Regions from separate parts of the Planococcus sp. TJ-301 genome, predicted to be linked through region 3. Evidence: riboswitches for the same ligand, from Rfam matches in the RefSeq annotation. Region 3 holds a riboswitch; each other region holds the start of a gene.
What was found. A riboswitch is a leader RNA that binds a small molecule or an ion and turns the genes downstream of it on or off. The one in region 3 is predicted to bind S-adenosylmethionine.
Positions count from the first base shown of each region.

Region 1: it holds a riboswitch for S-adenosylmethionine, as region 3 does, so the genes downstream of both, AC4EHJ_RS06350 (methionine biosynthesis PLP-dependent protein) here and AC4EHJ_RS11135 (bifunctional homocysteine S-methyltransferase/methylenetetrahydrofolate reductase) in region 3, are expected to answer to the same signal.
Region 2: it holds a riboswitch for S-adenosylmethionine, as region 3 does, so the genes downstream of both, metK (methionine adenosyltransferase) here and AC4EHJ_RS11135 (bifunctional homocysteine S-methyltransferase/methylenetetrahydrofolate reductase) in region 3, are expected to answer to the same signal.

Region 1 covers NZ_JBZDOH010000001.1:1,244,420-1,250,969, forward strand. Annotated here, with positions in the region: gene AC4EHJ_RS06330 (amino acid ABC transporter ATP-binding protein) at 1-14, shown strand, start outside; gene AC4EHJ_RS06335 (hypothetical protein) at 139-1,002, shown strand; gene AC4EHJ_RS06340 (hypothetical protein) at 1,161-1,331, shown strand; gene AC4EHJ_RS06345 (LLM class flavin-dependent oxidoreductase) at 1,424-2,431, opposite strand; SAM riboswitch class I at 2,824-2,927, shown strand; gene AC4EHJ_RS06350 (methionine biosynthesis PLP-dependent protein) at 3,005-4,126, shown strand; gene metC (cystathionine beta-lyase) at 4,123-5,295, shown strand; gene ystJ (NADP-dependent malic enzyme) at 5,345-6,550, opposite strand, start outside.
Region 2 covers NZ_JBZDOH010000001.1:13,290-19,839, reverse strand. Annotated here, with positions in the region: gene AC4EHJ_RS00170 (gamma carbonic anhydrase) at 1-369, shown strand, start outside; gene metK (methionine adenosyltransferase) at 584-1,789, opposite strand; SAM riboswitch class I at 1,993-2,104, opposite strand; gene pckA (phosphoenolpyruvate carboxykinase (ATP)) at 2,342-3,931, shown strand; gene AC4EHJ_RS00155 (alpha/beta hydrolase family protein) at 3,995-4,780, opposite strand; gene ytkD (RNA deprotection pyrophosphohydrolase) at 4,761-5,219, opposite strand; gene AC4EHJ_RS00145 (Dps family protein) at 5,288-5,734, opposite strand; gene yidD (membrane protein insertion efficiency factor YidD) at 5,841-6,071, shown strand; gene AC4EHJ_RS00135 (metal ABC transporter substrate-binding protein) at 6,160-6,550, shown strand, end outside.
Region 3 covers NZ_JBZDOH010000002.1:31,979-38,528, reverse strand. Annotated here, with positions in the region: gene metH (methionine synthase) at 1-651, opposite strand, end outside; gene AC4EHJ_RS11135 (bifunctional homocysteine S-methyltransferase/methylenetetrahydrofolate reductase) at 632-2,491, opposite strand; SAM riboswitch class I at 2,565-2,671, opposite strand; gene AC4EHJ_RS11130 (acyltransferase family protein) at 2,855-4,843, opposite strand; gene AC4EHJ_RS11125 (aldo/keto reductase) at 5,113-6,096, opposite strand; gene AC4EHJ_RS11120 (DUF6920 family protein) at 6,211-6,550, opposite strand, start outside.

The DNA.
Region 1 (6,550 bases), on a different contig from region 3:
AGAAAGTATTATGAAAGATGCCTCTTGGGGCATCTTTTTTTGTCGATTTGTTCATATCCATCCCCTATTTCCCGCCTCAGCTCCCCGCGCGGCCATGATATAATCAACGGTGAAGAAAAAAATTGAGGTGTCCCCCGAATGTTAAGGAAAATCATTGTTTTATTTGCCGTCGCATTTTTTATGGTGCTCATCATGTTCACCGGAATGATGTTCATGACCAATACAACAGAAATCTATTCACAAGATGATATAAAGTTGGAGATCGAAAAACCAGCTTTCTTTACGCTGGCAGAACCGGACGCAGACGGCAAGCGGAACATTACGCTATTCAGCTTGCCGCTCGGCAGCTATACGTTAACGGAGCGACAATTAGACAATGGCACCACAATTGTTTTCGAACATCTTGAAAACACAAGCTGGCTGCCGTTCGTCGTCTCTATGAATACAGCAGGCATCGGAGACGCAGACGTGCGTTCTTGGAACCCCGAACCCGGCATGCTCACAACAGATCCGGAATACGGCAACGACCCGACTACTAATCCATACGGCATCATTGCGATGGATTCTGCTGAAATCCTGCAAGGCAATATTTACGTTTCACGGAATCTGGCGCTTGGAAATGGCGATCCAGTCAACGAATTGCGCCATGAAATAACGGAATTGACAATCGAAGAAGGCAAACTTCTGAAAAACTTTTGGCTTCCGCCGAAGCATCAAGCTGACAGCTGGTTCTTGATGTCGCCGGAACCCTTTTTCAGCCTTCTGCAAGACGAGGAAGCTTGGCTTTCGCACACGGCTCAAAATCCACGCGAACGGTTGAACTGGCTGACACCGGAAGGGCCAATGGTGAAGATTCCCCTGACTGATGATCTACGCACAGAAATGGCTTATAGCGCATCTTCTAATACCGCTGGAGCAATAGCAGAGGAATGGCAAAAAGATTCTCCAGCTGTCTATTTCGAAAGCATCCTGTTGAATGCCGAAGCAACCGAACAGCAATAACCAAAACCCGCTCGAGCCACAAGCTCTGGCGGGTTTTGGTTTCAATAAAAAGCATTGAAACTTTATTAATGACGGAATAGTCAGTATAATAAAGCATATAGACGTCCGCCTTCCTTCACTGGCTTTAATCAAACATCAGCGGAAAGGAGGTCGTTCCAATGGCCAAAATCAGAATCGATCCGCAGGAAACACCGCGCGAAATCGAAGAAGATTATAATGCTGCCCAAAACATGATTGGCGAAGGCGCACCAGATTATGCCAACTCGAAAGATGACGATGCACCCCAGGAAATCAAAATTGAAGCGCAGCAAGCTAAACGGCTCCAATAGCTTCCGCTCCTTGCACCGCCAAATCCTGGCGGTGCTTTTTATTGCACAAAAAAATCCCCGCCAAAGCGATTGCTTTAGCAGAGACATGGTATTTATTCCATCATATCACCAAGAAGGCTGTAAGAACGCAGGCGGTCTTCAAGATGAAAAATCTGGGAATTGACAATGACTTCGTTCGCTCGGGTTTTATTGATAAAGTTCCGCAGCTTTTCGCGGACCACATCCGGTGTGCCGACAATCATCGATTCTGAAGCCAGTTTTTCTTTGAAAATGGCAATTTCACGGTCCGACCAAACCTTTTCGAGATCATCGATCGGCGGCTGGAAATGGGTCGGCATACCTCGCATCAGCGCAAACATCTGCTGCTGGCCGGATGTTGCAAGCCATTCCGCCCTCTCCTGTGTATCCGCTGCAATGACATTGACGCCGACCATGGCATACGGCTCTTTCAATGCGGCGGAAGGTTTAAAGTTCTGGTGGTAGAGCTGCAAAGCCTGAATCGTGTAGTCCGGCGCAAAATGGCTGGCAAATGAAAATGGCAAGCCTTTAATCGCCGCAAGCCTAGCACTGAAGCCGCTTGAACCAAGCAGCCAAAGCGGCACATCCAGACCGGTTCCAGGAAAAGCGCGGACGCTGCCTTTTGGATTTTCGGAAAAATAGTTTTGCAGTTCTTCTACTTGCTGTGGAAACTCATCCCCGCTGCTGTGCAACGTTCGGCGCAGCGCATAAGCTGTCGCCTGGTCGCTCCCGGGCGCGCGCCCTAAACCAAGGTCAATGCGGCCGGGGTACAGCGATTCAAGCGTACCGAATTGCTCTGCGATAACGAGCGGCGCATGGTTCGGCAGCATGACGCCTCCTGAACCTACACGGATCCGCTTTGTTTGCCCGGCAATGTGGCCGATTAAAACTGATGTCGCAGAACTGCCGATGCCCGGCATATTATGGTGCTCAGCAAGCCAAAGCCGGTTAAAACCTAATTTCTCTACATGCTGCGCCAATTCGACGCTGTTCTTGAATGATTGAGCCGCATCGCTGTCTGCGTTGACCGGCGCCAAGTCTAGCACAGCCAATGGTATGTTTTCGAATTTTTTACTAGTCATCATTCATCACTCCTCACTTTTACAAGTGTAGCGGTATTTTCTTTTTTCTACACGGTTCCTGCTCAGCACCCAGAAAAACCAGTCAATTGCTTTTCCCGATAATGTTTTTCAAGGCGCTCGGTTTTCTTGAACGCATCCCTTCTTACCTAGTCAAGATAGACTTTTCCGATGTCCATTCAAGATGAAACGACAGTTCGTTCAACTTTTTCGTAATTCAAATTAACCGGAAAGAAACAGAGCCATCTCAACTTTCTGATCTACAAATAATTTTTTAAAAATTTAAACTTTCCCTTGTAAAATTCGCCCTGCTGTATTAAAGTAAACTTTATCTAAAGGCGCTGTTTGATCGGTGGACCTTTACCCTGCACGCACATTAAAACTTCATATTTTATTTCTTATCTAGAGAGACGGAGGGATTTGGCCCTGTGAAGTCTCAGCAACCAGCCCTTATGGCTACGGTGCTAATTCCAATAAGCCTCGGCTTAGAAGATGAGAAGATTAGGTTCCCAAAACAGGGGCTTTCTTCTTTTTCAAGAAGCGAGCCCCTGTTTTTATTTTGAAAGGATGATTCCCATGGAAAAATTCGGCATTGAAACGCAACTAGTGCAATTAGGCAATAAAACCGATAAAACGACAGGGGCGGTCAGCACCCCAATTTATTTGTCGACCGCTTATGAACATGAGGGGCTTGGCAGGTCGACAGGCTATGATTACACGCGCACCAAAAACCCGACTCGCTCCGTACTGGAAGAAGGCATCGCCGCTCTTGAAGGCGCGGATGCTGGATTTGCCTGTAGTTCCGGAATGGCGGCAATTCAACTGGTGCTGTCGCTGTTCAGGCCTGATGACGAGCTATTGGTACCGGAAGATATTTACGGAGGCACTTACCGGCTGCTCCAGCATTATTCGGAGATTTACAATATCCGCACCGTTTACGCAGATTTCAATGATGTCAGCCACACTGAAAGCTTGATCACAGATAAAACGAAAGCGTTATTCATCGAGACGCCAACCAATCCATTGATGCAGGAAATCGACCTGGCCGCCTACGGAAAACTGGCGAAAAAACATGGTTTGCTGCTCATTGCCGACAACACCTTTTTAACGCCTTACCTTCAACAGCCTATAACATTAGGCGCAGACATCGTCGTGCACAGCGCGACAAAGTATATCGGCGGCCATAATGACGTGCTCGGCGGCTTGGTTGCTGCTAAAGGCCAGGCGCTTTGCGAGAAACTGGGCGTGCTTCACAATTCAGCTGGCGCAGTGTTATCGCCGTTCGATTCCTGGTTGTTGATCCGCGGCTTGAAGACGCTGCCGCTTCGCATGAAACAGCACGAAAAAAATGCGTGCGAAGCTGCTGAGTTTCTGGCACATCACCCTGCGGTCACAGATGTCCTTTATCCCGGAAAAGGAGGCATGTTGTCATTCCGCTTGCAAGACGCATCATTGGTCGGTCCGTTTCTGGAAAATTTGGAACTGATCACGTTCGCTGAAAGCCTGGGCGGCGTGGAAAGTTTCATCACCTATCCCGCCACCCAGACGCACGCCGATATCCCTTATGAAGAGCGGACGCGCCGCGGAATTTGCGATTGCCTGCTCCGCTTTTCCGTCGGCATCGAAGACATTGAAGACCTGACAGCCGATCTTACCCAAGCATTCGCAAAACTGGACAAGGAGGTCCTTCGCCTATGACACATTTGGAAACTCAATTCATCCACGCAGCCGGAGTCGACAAAGAAACCGGGGCGGTCAATGTCCCGATTCACTTGTCTTCCACATACCATCAGGCCAGCTTTGACGAATTCGGACCGTTCGATTACAGCCGCTCCGGCAATCCCACACGTTTAAAGCTGGAAGAAACCATTGCCAAACTCGAAGGCGGCACACGCGGATTCGCTTTCGCTTCCGGCATGGCTGCCATTTCTTCCGCGTTCATGCTGCTGTCGGCTGGCGACCACGTCCTTGTATCGGAAGATGTCTACGGGGGCACTTACCGCTTTGTCACGGAAGTGCTTACCAAATTCGGAATTTCCTATAGCTTTGTCGACATGACCGACCTCAGCGAAATGGCCGCAACTATCCAGTCCAATACGAAAGTCGTTTATATAGAAACACCATCCAATCCGGTCATGAATATCACTGACATCGAAATAGCCGCCAAGCTCGCAAAAGCCAATGGCTGCTTAACATTTGTCGACAATACATTCATGACGCCTTTGTACCAGAACCCGCTTGCTTTGGGCGCAGATGTCGTCTTGCACAGCGCGACGAAATTTCTATCCGGCCACAGCGATATCATCGCGGGGCTCGCAGTCGTCAAAGATCCGGAATTGGCGGATCGTCTCGGCTTTATTCAAAATACGTTCGGTTCGGTCTTGGGGGCTCATGATTCCTATACCTTGATCCAAGGCATCAAAACTCTGGGCGCACGGTTGAAGCAATCATCCGCTTCTGCCCGTGTCATTGCGCAATATTTGCATAGCCATCCCGCCGTGGAAGAAGTCTATTATCCGGGCTTCACATTCCATCCGGGCAATCCGATCCATGAGCGCCAAGCACGCGACGCGGGAGCTGTTGTATCGCTGCGCCTGAGAGACAAAGATGCTGCCCGGATTTTTGTGGAGAGCCTCCAAATTCCGGTATTTGCGGTAAGTTTGGGAGCAGTCGAAACGATTCTTTCTTACCCGGCGACAATGTCCCATGCATCTATGCCGAAAGAATACCGCGAGAAGCGCGGCATCACAGACGGTGTTCTGCGTTTATCTGTCGGCCTCGAAAACCGCGACGATTTGCTGGAAGACCTTGAACAAGCGCTGCAAAAAGTCCGCCGCGCAATACAAACTCCCGAACTGGTGAAATAAATTCCCGAACAAAACCGCCCATTCAACTTGCTGAATGGGCGGCTTTCTTTTAATATATCGTTTTTCCTGAAAGAGCTTCCTGTGCAGCGGAGGCATTTGTACCAATCGGCCGCTTAGCCACACCCGTATCAATCGCAGCTTGCGCCACTGCGGCTGCTACTGCCGGTGCAACGCGCAAGTCGAATGGCGCTGGAATGACGTATTCATCGTGGAGTTCGTGCAATTCCAGCAGCCCGGCAATCGCTTCTACTGCCGCAATTTTCATCGCATCATTGATTTCAGTAGCACGGACGTCCAGTGCCCCGCGGAAGATGCCTGGGAACGCCAGGACGTTATTGACCTGGTTCGGGAAGTCGGAACGTCCCGTGCCCACAATGCGGGCCCCTGCGCGTTTTGCCGCGTGCGGCAAAATCTCCGGGTTCGGGTTCGCCATCGCAAAGATGATGGGTTCTGCATTCATCGATGCCACCATTTCTTCACTCAAAGCTCCCTCGGCCGATACGCCGATAAACACGTCCGCCCCTTTGATAACATCTCCAAGTTTGCCTTCAGACCGGCCATAATTGGTCATTTCTGCTACTTCTTCCTTGAATGGATTCATTCCGTAGGAACGGCCTTTAAAAATGGCGCCTTTCGTATCACACATGATCAACTGGCTGAAACCGTATTTGCTCAGCAGCTTTACGACCGCAATCCCTGCGGCTCCTGCCCCGTTGACGACCACTTTTACTTCATCGACATTTTTACCGACCAGTTTCAGGGAATTGATCAATCCGGCAAGCGTCACAATGGCCGTTCCATGCTGATCATCGTGGAATACCGGGATTCCCATCTCATCTTTCAAGCGCTGCTCTACGATAAAGCAAGTAGGCGCAGAAATGTCTTCCAAATTGACTCCGCCAAAGCCGGGCTCCAGCAGTTTAACCGTTTGGATGATTGTTTCAGCGTCTGTTGTGTCCAAGCAGATTGGAAATGCATCAACGCCCGCGAATTCTTTGAACAGCACCGCTTTCCCTTCCATTACCGGCAACGCCGCATGAGGGCCGATATTGCCAAGTCCGAGAACCGCGGTGCCATCTGTAATGACTGCCACCGTATTGCCTTTCATCGTGTACTCGTAGACTTTCCCCGTGTCCTGCGCAATTTCCTTGCACGGCTCTGCTACTCCGGGAGAATAGGCGAGACTTAACTCCCTTTCATTTCCGACCGCCACTTTTGAACGGACTTCGAGTTTTCCTTGATGTTCCCGATGCAG
Region 2 (6,550 bases), on a different contig from region 3:
ATCATTGGCAATAAAACCAATATCCAGGATCTCTGTGTCTTGCACCAAAGCCCGAACAATCCGCTGATTCTTGAAGACAACGTAACCATTGGCCACCAAGTCACCTTGCACAGCTGCAAAATCCGCAAAGGAGCACTTGTCGGCATGGGTTCCGTCATTCTTGACGGCGCCGAAATCGGCGAAGGGGCATTTATCGGAGCGGGCAGCCTCGTTCCGCCTGGAAAAGTCATTCCGCCAGGCATGCTCGCCCTCGGCCGCCCCGCAAAAGTTGTCCGTGAACTAAAAGACGAAGACAAAGCAGACATGGAGCGAATCGTCCGCGAATATGCTGAAAAAGGTGCTTATTACAAATCGCTGCAAGAAAAATAAAAAGATTTTCTAGCCGGCCAAAAGCCGGCTTTTTTTAAGCTGCGCATTTTCCTGCAATGCAAACGAATTAATATCCATTATTTTTAGAATATTTAATTATTTACATTTATTCTATCATTTTTCTCCAACTATTCAATGGCTTATTGATGCTGTTCTTATTCAAAAAAAGACGACCGGCAGATTTGCCGATCGTCTTTTCTACTATTATATTAATTTATTCTGCAGCAACGCCTGATTGTTCTTTTAGGATTGCTGCTTTATCCGTACGTTCCCATGGCAGATCCACGTCCGTACGGCCAAAATGTCCGTATGCTGCAGTCTGCTTGTAGATTGGGCGGCGCAGGTCAAGCATTTTGATGATGCCAGCTGGACGCAAATCGAAGTTTTCGCGTACTAAGTCAATCAAAGTGTCTTCGCTTACTTTGCCTGTTCCGAATGTATCGATAGCGATTGAAACCGGGTGTGCTACCCCGATTGCGTAAGCCACTTGGACTTCACATTTGTCTGCAAGGCCTGCAGCAACGATGTTTTTCGCAACATAGCGTGCAGCGTATGCACCTGAACGGTCCACTTTAGTCGCATCTTTGCCTGAGAAAGCACCGCCGCCGTGGCGCGCATAACCGCCGTAAGTATCTACGATGATTTTGCGGCCAGTCAAGCCCGCATCTCCTTGTGGTCCACCGATAACAAAACGGCCTGTCGGGTTGATGAAGTATTTTGTATCCTCATCGATCAAATTAGCCGGAACGACTGCGTTGATGACATATTCTTTGATGTTGCGCTGAATCTGCTCAAGCGTCACTTCTGGGTGATGCTGAGTCGAGATGACGATTGTGTCAACGCGGAACGGTTTATTGTTTTCATCGTATTCGATCGTCACTTGCGTTTTGCCATCCGGACGCAAATATGGAAGGATCTCTTCTTTGCGCACTTCTGCAAGGCGGCGAGCCAGTTTATGTGCCAAGCTGATTGGCAATGGCATCAATTCTTCTGTTTCGTTAGATGCGTATCCGAACATCAGACCTTGGTCTCCTGCTCCGATTTCATCCAATTCTTTATCAGTCATTTGCCCTTCGCGTGCTTCAAGAGCCACGTTGACTCCCGCAGCAATATCCGCTGACTGCTCATCAATCGCTGTCAAAACAGCGCTTGTTTCAGAGTCGAAACCGTATTTCGCGCGTGTATAGCCGATATCTTTAACTGTTTGGCGCACTACTTTTGGGATGTCGACATACGTCGATGTCGTAATTTCTCCCGCAACAAGCACCAAACCTGTTGTTACTGTCGTTTCGCATGCTACCCGTGCGTTCGGGTCTGCTGCTAAGATTGCATCAAGGATGGCATCTGAGATTTGGTCACAGATTTTATCCGGATGTCCTTCTGTTACTGATTCTGATGTGAATAATTTACGGTTTGTCAAAAAAAGCTCCTCCTTATATCCTGCGAGATTGCTCTCGAAATTGATACGGTACTCGTTTTCCCATGTCAAGTCCGTTCCAGCCGAACTGGATTGAACTTCAAGCCGTTGTGGCCTTTGCACACGAGGATTAAGGGCGATTCATAAAAAAATCCCTTCGCTCATAAATAAATGAGGAAAGGAAAAATCATCATAAGCACCTTTCACTCTTATCGTCCAAGGTTGAGTTCCTTGCTTCAGGTTTGGCACCTTCTCTGCAAATGCAGCAGGTTGCCGGGTTTCATAGGGCCTGTCCCCTCCACCAGCTCGGAATAAGAGTATCCGTACAATTTTTCATCATACGGAATGTATATAGTGATGTCAACGTTTTTAGCCAAATAGAAGTGCAAAACTTTATTGATCCACACGATGAATGGATTAATGCCAAATTATTGTTACTTTTTCATGTCACCGGGTTATTAGTATAGACTAATGGCTATAATGTGTTATACTAATCTACGAAATATACAAGCTCCCCATGGCTATGGGAATAACCGAAAAGGAAGGTACATATAAATGAATCCAGTAAACTTCTCAAGCAATTTAAAGGATCTTTTAAATGGCCAAAATATACACGTGCAATTATCAGTTCCACAATTAATCGAAGCAGCCACATCCCGTGGAGAAGCTGTTTTGACGAAAGATGGCGCAGTAAAAGCTGAAACTGGCAAATACACTGGCCGCTCCCCTAAAGATAAATATATCGTAGATGAAGCTATTTCTAAAGATAAAATTGACTGGGGTTCTGTAAATCGCCCGATTTCATCCGAAGTTTTCGAAAACCTGTACGCTAAAGTGCTGGACCACATGAAGCAAAAAGATGAGCTGTTCGTATTCAAAGGATACGCCGGTGCTGATCCTGAATCGCGTCTGGGCATTCAGACCATCAACGAATACGCTTGGCATAACCTATTCGCTCATCAACTGTTCATCCGTCCGACAAAAGAGGAATTGACAAGCCACGAAGCGCAATTCACAATTGTCTATGCACCAACGTTCCACGCAGATCCTGCTGTGGATGGTACGGATTCTGAAACTTTCATCATTGTATCGATGGAGCAAAAAATCATCTTGATCGGCGGAACAGAATATGCCGGCGAAATGAAAAAAGCGATCTTCTCGATCATGAACTACCTGCTTCCTGAACAAGGCATCCTTCCTATGCATTGTTCAGCGAACGTCGGCGAAGAAGGCGATGTAACGTTGTTCTTCGGTTTGTCTGGAACAGGCAAAACAACATTGTCTGCAGACGAAAACCGCAAATTGATCGGCGACGACGAGCATGGCTGGTCTGATAACGGCGTCTTCAACATTGAAGGCGGATGCTATGCGAAAACGATTAATTTAACGCGCGAACATGAACCGCAAATCTATGACGCAATCACGTTCGGTTCTGTACTTGAAAACGTAGTAGTGGATGAAGAAACACGCATTCCGGATTACGCTGACGGTTCTTTAACAGAAAACACACGTGCAGCATATCCGATCCATGCAATCAAAAATATTGTCTTCCCTTCAGTGGCAGGCCATCCAAAAACAATCGTCTTTTTGACTGCAGACGCTTTCGGCGTACTGCCTCCAATCAGCAAATTGACAAAAGAGCAGGCGATGTACCATTTCCTAAGCGGATACACATCGAAACTTGCGGGCACTGAGCGCGGCGTCACTTCTCCGGAAGCGACATTCTCTACGTGCTTCGGGTCACCTTTCCTTCCATTGCACGCGACTGTCTACGCTGAAATGCTTGGCGACAAAATCGATGAGCATGGGTCTGAAGTGTTCTTAGTGAATACGGGCTGGACTGGCGGCGTCTACGGCGTCGGGAGCCGCATGAAATTGTCGTACACACGCACAATGGTGCGTGCAGCAATCAAAGGCGAACTCCACAACATCGAAACGGAACAAGAAGCTGTATTCGGCTTGCAAATTCCGAAAGAAGTGCCAGGTGTTCCTACTGAAGTATTAAACCCGCGCAATGCTTGGGCTGACAAAGCCGCTTACGATCAGAAAGCAAGAGAGCTTGCACAAGAATTCGAAGCGAACTTCAAGAAATTCGGTACTGTCTCCACTGATATCAGTGAACAAGGCGGACCGATTAAAAACTAACTAGGAAAAAGAAGCTATCCATAGCGGATAGCTTCTTTTTTTGCGGCTTTTTTCCTTGAGGTCTTATTCATCCACTTCTTGGCTCTTCATCCACTCAGTCAAAGACCGTGCCGTTTTACGGTTCACGGCTGGCGGGAAGAAGTGCGTATAGTCCGGAAAATACCAGGTTTCGTGCTTTTGACCGTTTAGGATCAACGCTTCTTCCAGCAAAAACGCTTGTGCTGGAAACACGTTTTCATCTTTCAGCCCGTGGATAATTAGAAACGGAGCTTGCGCTTCATTCAAGCGCATCAAAGGATTTCTCTCCTCATACGCCTCCAATGCTGTATTTGGCGTGCCGCCGTAAAGCCGCTTCATCATACGCCGCATATCTGGCCGTTCTTTATACGTCAGTACGGTATCTGTGACGCCTGCCCAAGTGACGACAGACGTAATGTCGTGCCGCAGGACTGCGGTCCATATAGCCATGATTCCTCCACGGGAGAAAGCCAGGATATGGACTGCCTCTGAGCAGAATTGTTTCAGCACGTCGACTGCATAAACCGCGTCCCATCGATCCGCTCCGGCAAATTCATCGCGCCCTTGCCCGCCCCGGTTTCCACGGTAATAAGGTGCAAACACCACAAATCCTTGTGCGGCGAATTGTGCGATCCGCGCCGGCCTGACCATGCCGATTGACTGGATGCCGCCGCGCAGGTAAAGGATGCCGCTATAAGCGCCTCTTTTTTCCGGTTCGGCCAGCAAGCCTTTCACGAGCAATCCTTCTGACCAATAACTGATTTCTGTCAGCCGCACATGCGGATTCGGCGAAGGATACATTTTCTTCGATTTAATCGTTCCATTTTCCAAGATGCTCCACCTTCTCCATGATTGCCTTCATTCCGTCGTCTTTCATTAGAAAACTATATTTGTTATCCGGTTCTAACTCCCCTATGAGCACGATGCCGTCGGTTTCCATCAAGCGAATCTCCTCTAACCGCTGCGCTTTCCCGATAAAGACGGTTTTACAGAACGGACGATCCGTATTGACGCGATATTCCGCGAACCATTCCAATTCTGCGAGAACAGCACCCGTTTCCTCGTATACTTCCCTTATTGCCGCCTGCTGTAAACTTTCGCCAGGCTCCGCCTTGCCTCCCGGAAACTCAAGCCCCCGTTCTTTATGCTTCGTCAGCACCCACTCGCCGCTGAATTTGCAAATAACCAATACGTGCCTGCATGGCGCAGGAAACGATTCTTTTTCAAATGAAAGCTCGCATTCGATGCCGTTCAGATCTATATATTTCATCCACTCACTCCTTGGCTCATAAGAAAAAGCGTGCACTGTCGTTCAGTGCACGCTCCAGTCCTTCTATTTTACTTCTTTTCGCCAAGAAAAGCAGATAACATCCAAGAATGCTTTTCAAGATTCTGATGGATAGCGTTGAACATATCTTCGGTCATGTCGTCGCCGTCTTCAGCAGCCAATTCCATGCCTTTTTTCAGGGATTTCATGACTTTATTATAATCTTTCACGACTGTATCGACCATTTGTTCAGCCGTTTCCTTTGATGTCGCTTCTTTTACGACCGACAGCTCCAATTGCTCTTTCATCGTCGCAACCGGTTTGCCCCCAAGCGCCAATAGGCGTTCTGCGATTTCATCCATATGCAAAGTAGCCTCGTTGTATAATTCTTCGAACTTCACATGCAGCGTGAAAAATGAAGGGCCTTTCACGTACCAATGAAAATTATGTAATTTCGTATACAGCACCGACCATGTTGCCACCTGTACGTTCATTTCTTGGTTTAACTCTTTTGACATATTGCCCACTCTCCTCAAGTTTTGATAAGCTCTTATACTTTATTTATACCTCTCCCCTGCTTACAATAAACATACAGACAATTACCGTGAAAGAAGATGAATCTAATTGAAGACATTCCTCTTAAAGTTTTTCCGCTTTTACCAGCGGTTCATTTCTCCCTTGTCACCGCCAAGCTGCCGCTTCTACCCGACCTGCTCCCATTACGGAATTGAAGCCGTTGAGAAGCATGGTGCATTGAAAGGCGGTTATCTCGCAGTACGCCGAATTTTAAGCTGCCACCCTTTCAATAAAGGCGGCATCGATTTTGTCCCCGAAGAATGGCCACCAAAAAAATGATTGGTGGTTTTTCTTGTGTTTTAAAAAGATTTGCTGTATTATTCGTTAAGTAGTTAAAACGTAATCATTACATTTTGGAGGATAAATTATGAAAAAGTTATTTGCAATCTTATCATCGGCTTTATTATTAGCGGCTTGCGGCACTCCGGCCGGCGAAGAACAAGCACAAGACGGACAGGCGGACGAGTCGAAAGTCCAGGTTTACACGACTGTTTATCCGCTCACATATTTTACGGAACGGATCGGCGCTGAGCATGTCGAGGTTCAATCGGTCTACCCTGCCGGAGCGAATGAACACAGCTTTGAGCCAACGCAACAGGACATGATCAAGTTGGCAGAGGCTGACTTGATGTTCTACGTCGGCTTAGGCTTGGAAGGCTTTATCGGCAAAGCGAAAGATACATTGAAAAATGAAAAGGTCCAATTCACAGCAACATCCGACTCGATCTCGGACGAGGAGATGGATGCAGCAGCTGGAC
Region 3 (6,550 bases):
GTGTTCAATGGAAATATAGAACGCTTCAATGCTTTGCCCGGCAAGCGTTGTGCCCATCGGCTCGATGGTGCCTGAAATCATGATCGGCAATTCTTTGCCCAGCTCTTCAAAAGCCCTTTTGATACCGATCGTCGCCGCTTTGACATTCAGCATGTCTTGGCTCGTTTCAAGCAAGATCAAGTCCGCGCCGCCTTCAACCAGCGCTTTCGCCTGTACATAAAAATCCTCGCGCAAGGCATCGAACGTGATGCCGCCTGTCACCGACAAAGTTTTCGTCGTCGGCCCGATAGCACCTGCGACAAAGCGAGGCCATTCAGGGGTGGAATAGTCAGCAGCCGCTTTCTTGGCAATCTCTACAGCACGGCGGTTGATGTCGGTTGCTTGGTCTCCAAGTCCATACTCGTCTAAGACCACTGGCGTACCGCCGAACGTGTTCGTACAAAGAATGTCCGCTCCCGCTTCCAGATAGGCTTTATGGACGCTTTCGATGACGTCCGGCCGCACGATGTTCAAGTATTCGTTGCAGCCGTCAAATTCCTCGCCGCCGAAATCTTCCGCTGATAAATCGGCGTTCTGGATCATCGTTCCCATGGCGCCATCGATGATCAAGATCCGTTTTTCAAGCTGCTGTTCAATAAGTGTTTTGGACATGGCTGCTTTCGCCTTCTTTCTTCAAATCTAGTTGCCTGATGTAATTGATCAATTCCACGGACATTTCGTAGCGGAAAAATGGCGTGATCAAGTAAATGCCATTGAATAGGCCAGCCGCAGTATCGATCAATTCCTTCGCTATCGCAATGCCTTCAGCCGTCGCCCGTTCCTTGTCGTCGCCGCATGCGCGCATCCGCTCAAGCGCATTTTCCGATAACTTGATGCCTGGCACTTCGTTGTGCAGGAATTCCGAACTGCGGATGCTTGTCAGCGGCATGATGCCAAGGAAAATCGGCGTGCTCAAATGCTTTGTTTCTTCGTATATTTCAATGATTTTCTCTTTTGTGAACACCGGTTGGGAAATGAAATAATCTGCGCCGCTGTCGATTTTCTGTTCCAGCCGCTTGACCGCCCGGCTGACGACGCGGACATTGGGATTGAATGCCGCCGCCACTGAGAAGTTCGCTTTTTTGCGCAGCGGCTTGCCGGAAAATGAAATGCCTTCGTTGAGCTTTTTGATCAGCTGAATCAATTCCAGGCTGGAAACGTCATAAACACTTGTCGCTCCCGGGAAATCACCGACTTTCGTCGGATCTCCCGTGACTGCCAGGATATCATGCATGCCAAGTGCGTCAAGCCCCATCAAATGCGATTGCAGGCCGATCAAATTGCGGTCGCGGCACGTGATGTGCGCAAGCGGCCGGATGTTTTCCTGCTGCTTCAAAATCGAGCCCATCGCCATATTGGAAATACGCGGCGAAGCGAGTGAATTATCGGCCATCGTAACCGCATCGACTCCCGCCGCATTCAACGCTTTCGAACCTTCGATGAATTTCGTGATGTCCAAATGGCGCGGCGTGTCGAGTTCGACAATGATCGTGCGCTCCGTCTTCGCTTTTTCGTGCAGCGGCTTGACGTCGAGCGCTTCCGCTTCACGAATGACGATCGGCTTTCTCGCCACCACTTGCTTTTCTGTCACCGGCACTAAATTGCGCATTCGCTTTTTCACTTCTTCGATATGCTTCGGCGTCGTGCCGCAACAGCCTCCGATGAGGCGCACCCCTTCTTCTCTCAACAACAATGCAGCCCGGCCAAAATAATCGGCTTCCGATTCATAGACAATGCGGCCGTCTTCCACGTCGAGCAAGCTGGCGTTCGGATAGGCCGACAGGAAGGCTTTTGCCGGCAGCGACACTTCTTCGAATGCTTGGATCGTATGGTGCGGGCCGAGGCGGCAATTGACGCCGACGATTTCCGCTCCGAGCGCTTCAAGCTGGTGCAGTGCTTCGTTCAGCGACATGCCGTTTTGCAGGATGCCCGGCTCGTGCATCGACACTTGCGCAATCAGCGGGGTATCCGTCATCTTTTTCAAATGCGTGACCGTCGCAGCAAGCTCTTCAAAATCGTAATACGTCTCGAGCAGCAAGCCGTCCGGATCGCCTGACAATAAATGCTGCGCCTGCTGGTCGACCATCGCAATGATTTCCTGCATCGTGGCATCACTTTTCCGCATGCCTCGAATGCCGCCGATTGTACCGAAGACGTATTGTCCGCCAGGCGACGCGGCGCGCTTCGCAATATCGATCGCAGCGAGGTTGATGTCTTTCACTTGCTCTTCAAGGCCGTAGCGCGCGAGCTTATGGGCATTCGCACCGTACGTATTTGTCTGGATGATATCGGCTCCCGCTTTGATGTAATCCTGGTGGATCTTGCTGACGATTTCCGGCCGCTGCAGGTTCAGCTCCTCGTTGCAATACTCGATGCCATAAGAATACAGCAGCGTCCCCATCGCACCGTCCCCTGTCAACACGCGCGTTTTCAATGCATCCAATAACTTCATGCCGCTCACCCTCCTGTATATAGAAAAAAGCCCTCCATGAAAAAGAAGGCTTTACGGTCGTTAAACTCGTTCCTTTTCATCTCCCAGGCCATTGCATGCCTGCTGGATTTAGCACCTGACCACGAATGGCTGGTTGCTGAAGCGTCACAGGGCCAGTCCCTCAACTTCTCTCGATAAGAATTCACTATGCAGTTTTTGTATTCTTAAAATCTTACCTGCATACGGGACGCTGGTCAAGAAAATTCGTCTAAAAACAGAGAACTTTCTGTTTATTAGCGTTAAACAAGGACCCTCCACACAAATGGAAGAATAAAAAACGCACCGCCGGCAATTAGCTTGCTGGCGGTGCGTTTATCGTTTCAGTTACTTCTTGAGCACCGGCTCAAGATGCTCTTTTAGTGCCGGACCCATAGTTTTGGAGTAGAGTGTCGTCAAATGATGCTTATCTCGGTAGACGAGCACGTTGCCAACTACCGGCGAACACAGATCATCAATACAGAAATATTCCGACATGTCCACAAATGTCACGTTGCCCGGAATGCCTTCCGTGTTTTCCCACGGTGCTACAGCGGCCAGCGCTTCGCTGCGCGGCACGGAGCAGTCTTCTACAGTCGAGGCATCAAGGCAAAGCGTCGGGTCGACTTTCATCCGTGGATTGTCGCGCACCGCAAAAATATCAGTTACACCTTCAAATTGCTTCCATTTGTCGATATAAACCTGCGGCACGGTTGCTTTGGAACTTACGTTCGCCGTTGTGAAAATCAAATCAGGCGGATCTTCCATGAGCCGCTGATGGAGTTGATCATTCCATGTCATGCATGCTTCCGTTAATAACCCATCGAAATCGCCGTTCGTGAAGCGGCATGCATCCTTGTTGTAGACATCGATACGCATATTCAGTTCTTCCGCGATTTCTTCAAGCGCCGGGAACCAGTGCCCTGAATGTGAACCGCCGACCAATGCAAGCACATGCTCCGGATTTTCCGTCACACCGTACGAGCATTCCTTCAATTTAGCGTTCTTGCTGCCGGAGGAAGTACAGTCCTGGTCATTATAAAAGGCCGGCAGCACTTCTTTCGCAGTCAGAAAATCCGGCTTGAGCTCGGCTTCAATCGCCGGCTGGATGTTTTCCGAAACAGCACGGGCGCCTGGATTGTCTTCGGTTACGACAGGAACGGCGACGCTGCTGCTTGCCTGGACAAAGACGCTCCACGACACGCCAACCAGAATGGCCGGCATCATCAGTGTGACGAGTACTTTCGTCAAACGTTTTTTCGATTGCTTGACCGGCATCTGCCGCACAGGTGCTTCGACGAGCCAAATCGTAACGATCGACAGCACGAACGTCACTGCCAAAATGCTGAGCCCGCCAAACAGCGAAACCGTCTCGGTGTTGAAAAAGGCATAATAGAAAACAAGCAATGGCCAATGCCAGAGGTAAAAGCCGTAGGAAATGCTGCCGAAGTATTGAAACGGCTTCGAACCGAGCAATTTCTGCACACCGAAGAGATTGCCGTTTTCACTCGCTATGATGACCAAGATCACCCCACCTGTCGGCAGCAGCGCTGCAAAGCCCGGGAACACAGTCGACACCGGAAGCAGCATCCCCGTAAACGCGATAATCGCAAGGCCCAACCATCCCATGATGAGGTGCGCACGATCCGGAAACTTCAAATACGGCAGCAGCAGCGCAAGCATCCCGCCGAGGCTGAATTCCCAGGCGCGTGCAAATGTATCGAAATACGCCCACGGCTGATTGACAGCGGTGATGTAAACCGAGTAGCTGAGCGAAGCGAAGAAAATAGCCGCCAGCACCCCAAGCAACGTTTTGCGCACCGGTGTCTTCAAAATTTTCGTCGCGAGAAGGTACACGAGCGTGATGACGATTGGCCACGTCACGTAAAACTGGCCTTGAATCGACAACGCCCAGAAATGCTGGTACGGGCTCGCTTGGTTGTTCTGCCCCAAATAATCAACCGCGCTATTCGCGAGCTGCCAATTCTGGAAATAAAAAATTGAGGCAAACAATTCCGCGATTGTCTGCTTCCACGTGCTCATCGGCAAGAGAAAAATTGACGCCGCTGCGCTCACTGCTATTACTGTAAACGCCAGCGGAAACAACCGCTTTGCCAGCCCGAGCAAGTTTTCCGCGTAATTGATACGGCCCTCCCGCACCATCCGCGACAAAAGAGATGTTGTGATCAAATACCCTGAGACGATAAAAAAGACATCGACCCCACCGGACACCGACCCGATCCAAATGTGATAGATGGCCACCAAAAGAGCTGCCACCGCGCGTATTCCTTCCAATTCTGGCCGAAAGCGCTTTTCGGGCACTCGTAAATCTGCCATTTTTTTACCTCCCTATTCTTTGCTAGTTCAAAAAACTAATAGCGTAATATTTCAATAATTTTTACAAATAGTTTTAAGTTGTTATATTTTTAATAAATAAACCACTAATTCCCATTTAAGTTTAACGCGCCCATACAAAAGTTACAACAGCTTATCCTACATTTGAACCATTTGCTGCAAAAAAAAAGCTTCACCGATAGACGGCAAAGCTTTTTCTGATTCAAATGAAGGGAATTTCTTCGAGATAAGGCTCTCCAGAAATTTCACCCTTAATAAGGGCCTCTAATTGCCCCGGCTACTTCTTCTCTATAGAATTGCGACAGACGCTCCAGCTCTTCGGCTGAATACCCTTCGGCATCCAACGTCTGCAGATTGTCTTTTACTTGGCGCACATTTTTGAAACCCGGAATGACTGATGAAATCGCATCGTGTTCCAAAATCCACTTTAGCGAAGCTTGCGCCATACTGCCGCGCCCTTCCGCAATCCATTTCAATTCATTGCTCAGGTCGACGCCTTTGTTGAACTCCAGGCCGGCAAATGTTTCACCGACGTTGAATGCCTGGCCGTCGCGGTTGAAATTGCGGTGGTCCGCCGCTTCGAACTCGGCGTCTTTGGTGAATTTTCCGGTTAACAAGCCGCTTGCCAATGGCACACGTGCCAGAATGCCGACGCCCTGCTCCAACGCTTTCGGGAATAATTCCTCGAGCGGTTTTTGGCGGAACAGATTAAAAATGACTTGCAGGCTGCTGACATTGGGGTTTTCAAGACAAAGCAAGCCTTCTTCAACCGTTTCAACGCTGACGCCGTAATGGCGGATTTTTCCTTGTGCCTTCAGTTTATCCAGCCTTTCGAAGACCCGGCCATCCCGCAAAATCTCAATCGGCGGGCAATGGATTTGATACAAATCGATCGCTTCGCGCCCCAATCGCTGCAAGCTGGCTTCGCAATATGCCGTGACACTTTCTTCCGAATACGTCGCGGGATCATGGACATCACCTGCGCGGCAGAATTTCGTCGCGATCATGATGTCCGATTCTTTGCCTTTGGTGGCTTTTGCCAATAGCTCTTCACTGTGGCCCCCGCCATAAACGTCTGCGGTATCGAAAAAGTTCACCCCTTCATCCATGGCATAATCGAGGGCGCGCAGCGATTCGCTGTCGTCGTTGCTGCCCCAATCGCCGCCGATTGCCCACGTGCCAAAACTCAATTCACTGACGTTCATATCCGTCTTTCCAATGTCCCGATAATTCATCTTCTACACTCCCATTCCCTCAGTTTATCACGAACAAAAGCCCCAGCTTGCTAGCTGTGGCTTTCCATAACCTGTCTTTTCCCTTGTCATTTGACAGATAAACTAATTCCCTGCTCAATGCCGCCCTGCAGGCGCAGGCTCGTTGAAATGGACGCCACTGACTTCGAATTCGTACCAAGTAAATGGCCCTTCCGGCAGGTTCCAAACAATCTCCATCTTAGATGGCACCTTGATGCCGCCTGCTTCCATATAACTTAGGATATTCGCGGTGCAGAGCACCATCTCGGCCCCTTCGTTGCTGTCTTTATAGCGCCATGCCTTGACCGATTCTAATTTTCCTTGCGCGTTGAAATGGAAATCTGCATTGCCGGACACACCGTTCAGCTCCATCATTGCTGTCGCCGTCGTCTCATCGACTCTTTGCCAGCTGACGTAAGAGCTTAATGCCGCCGGC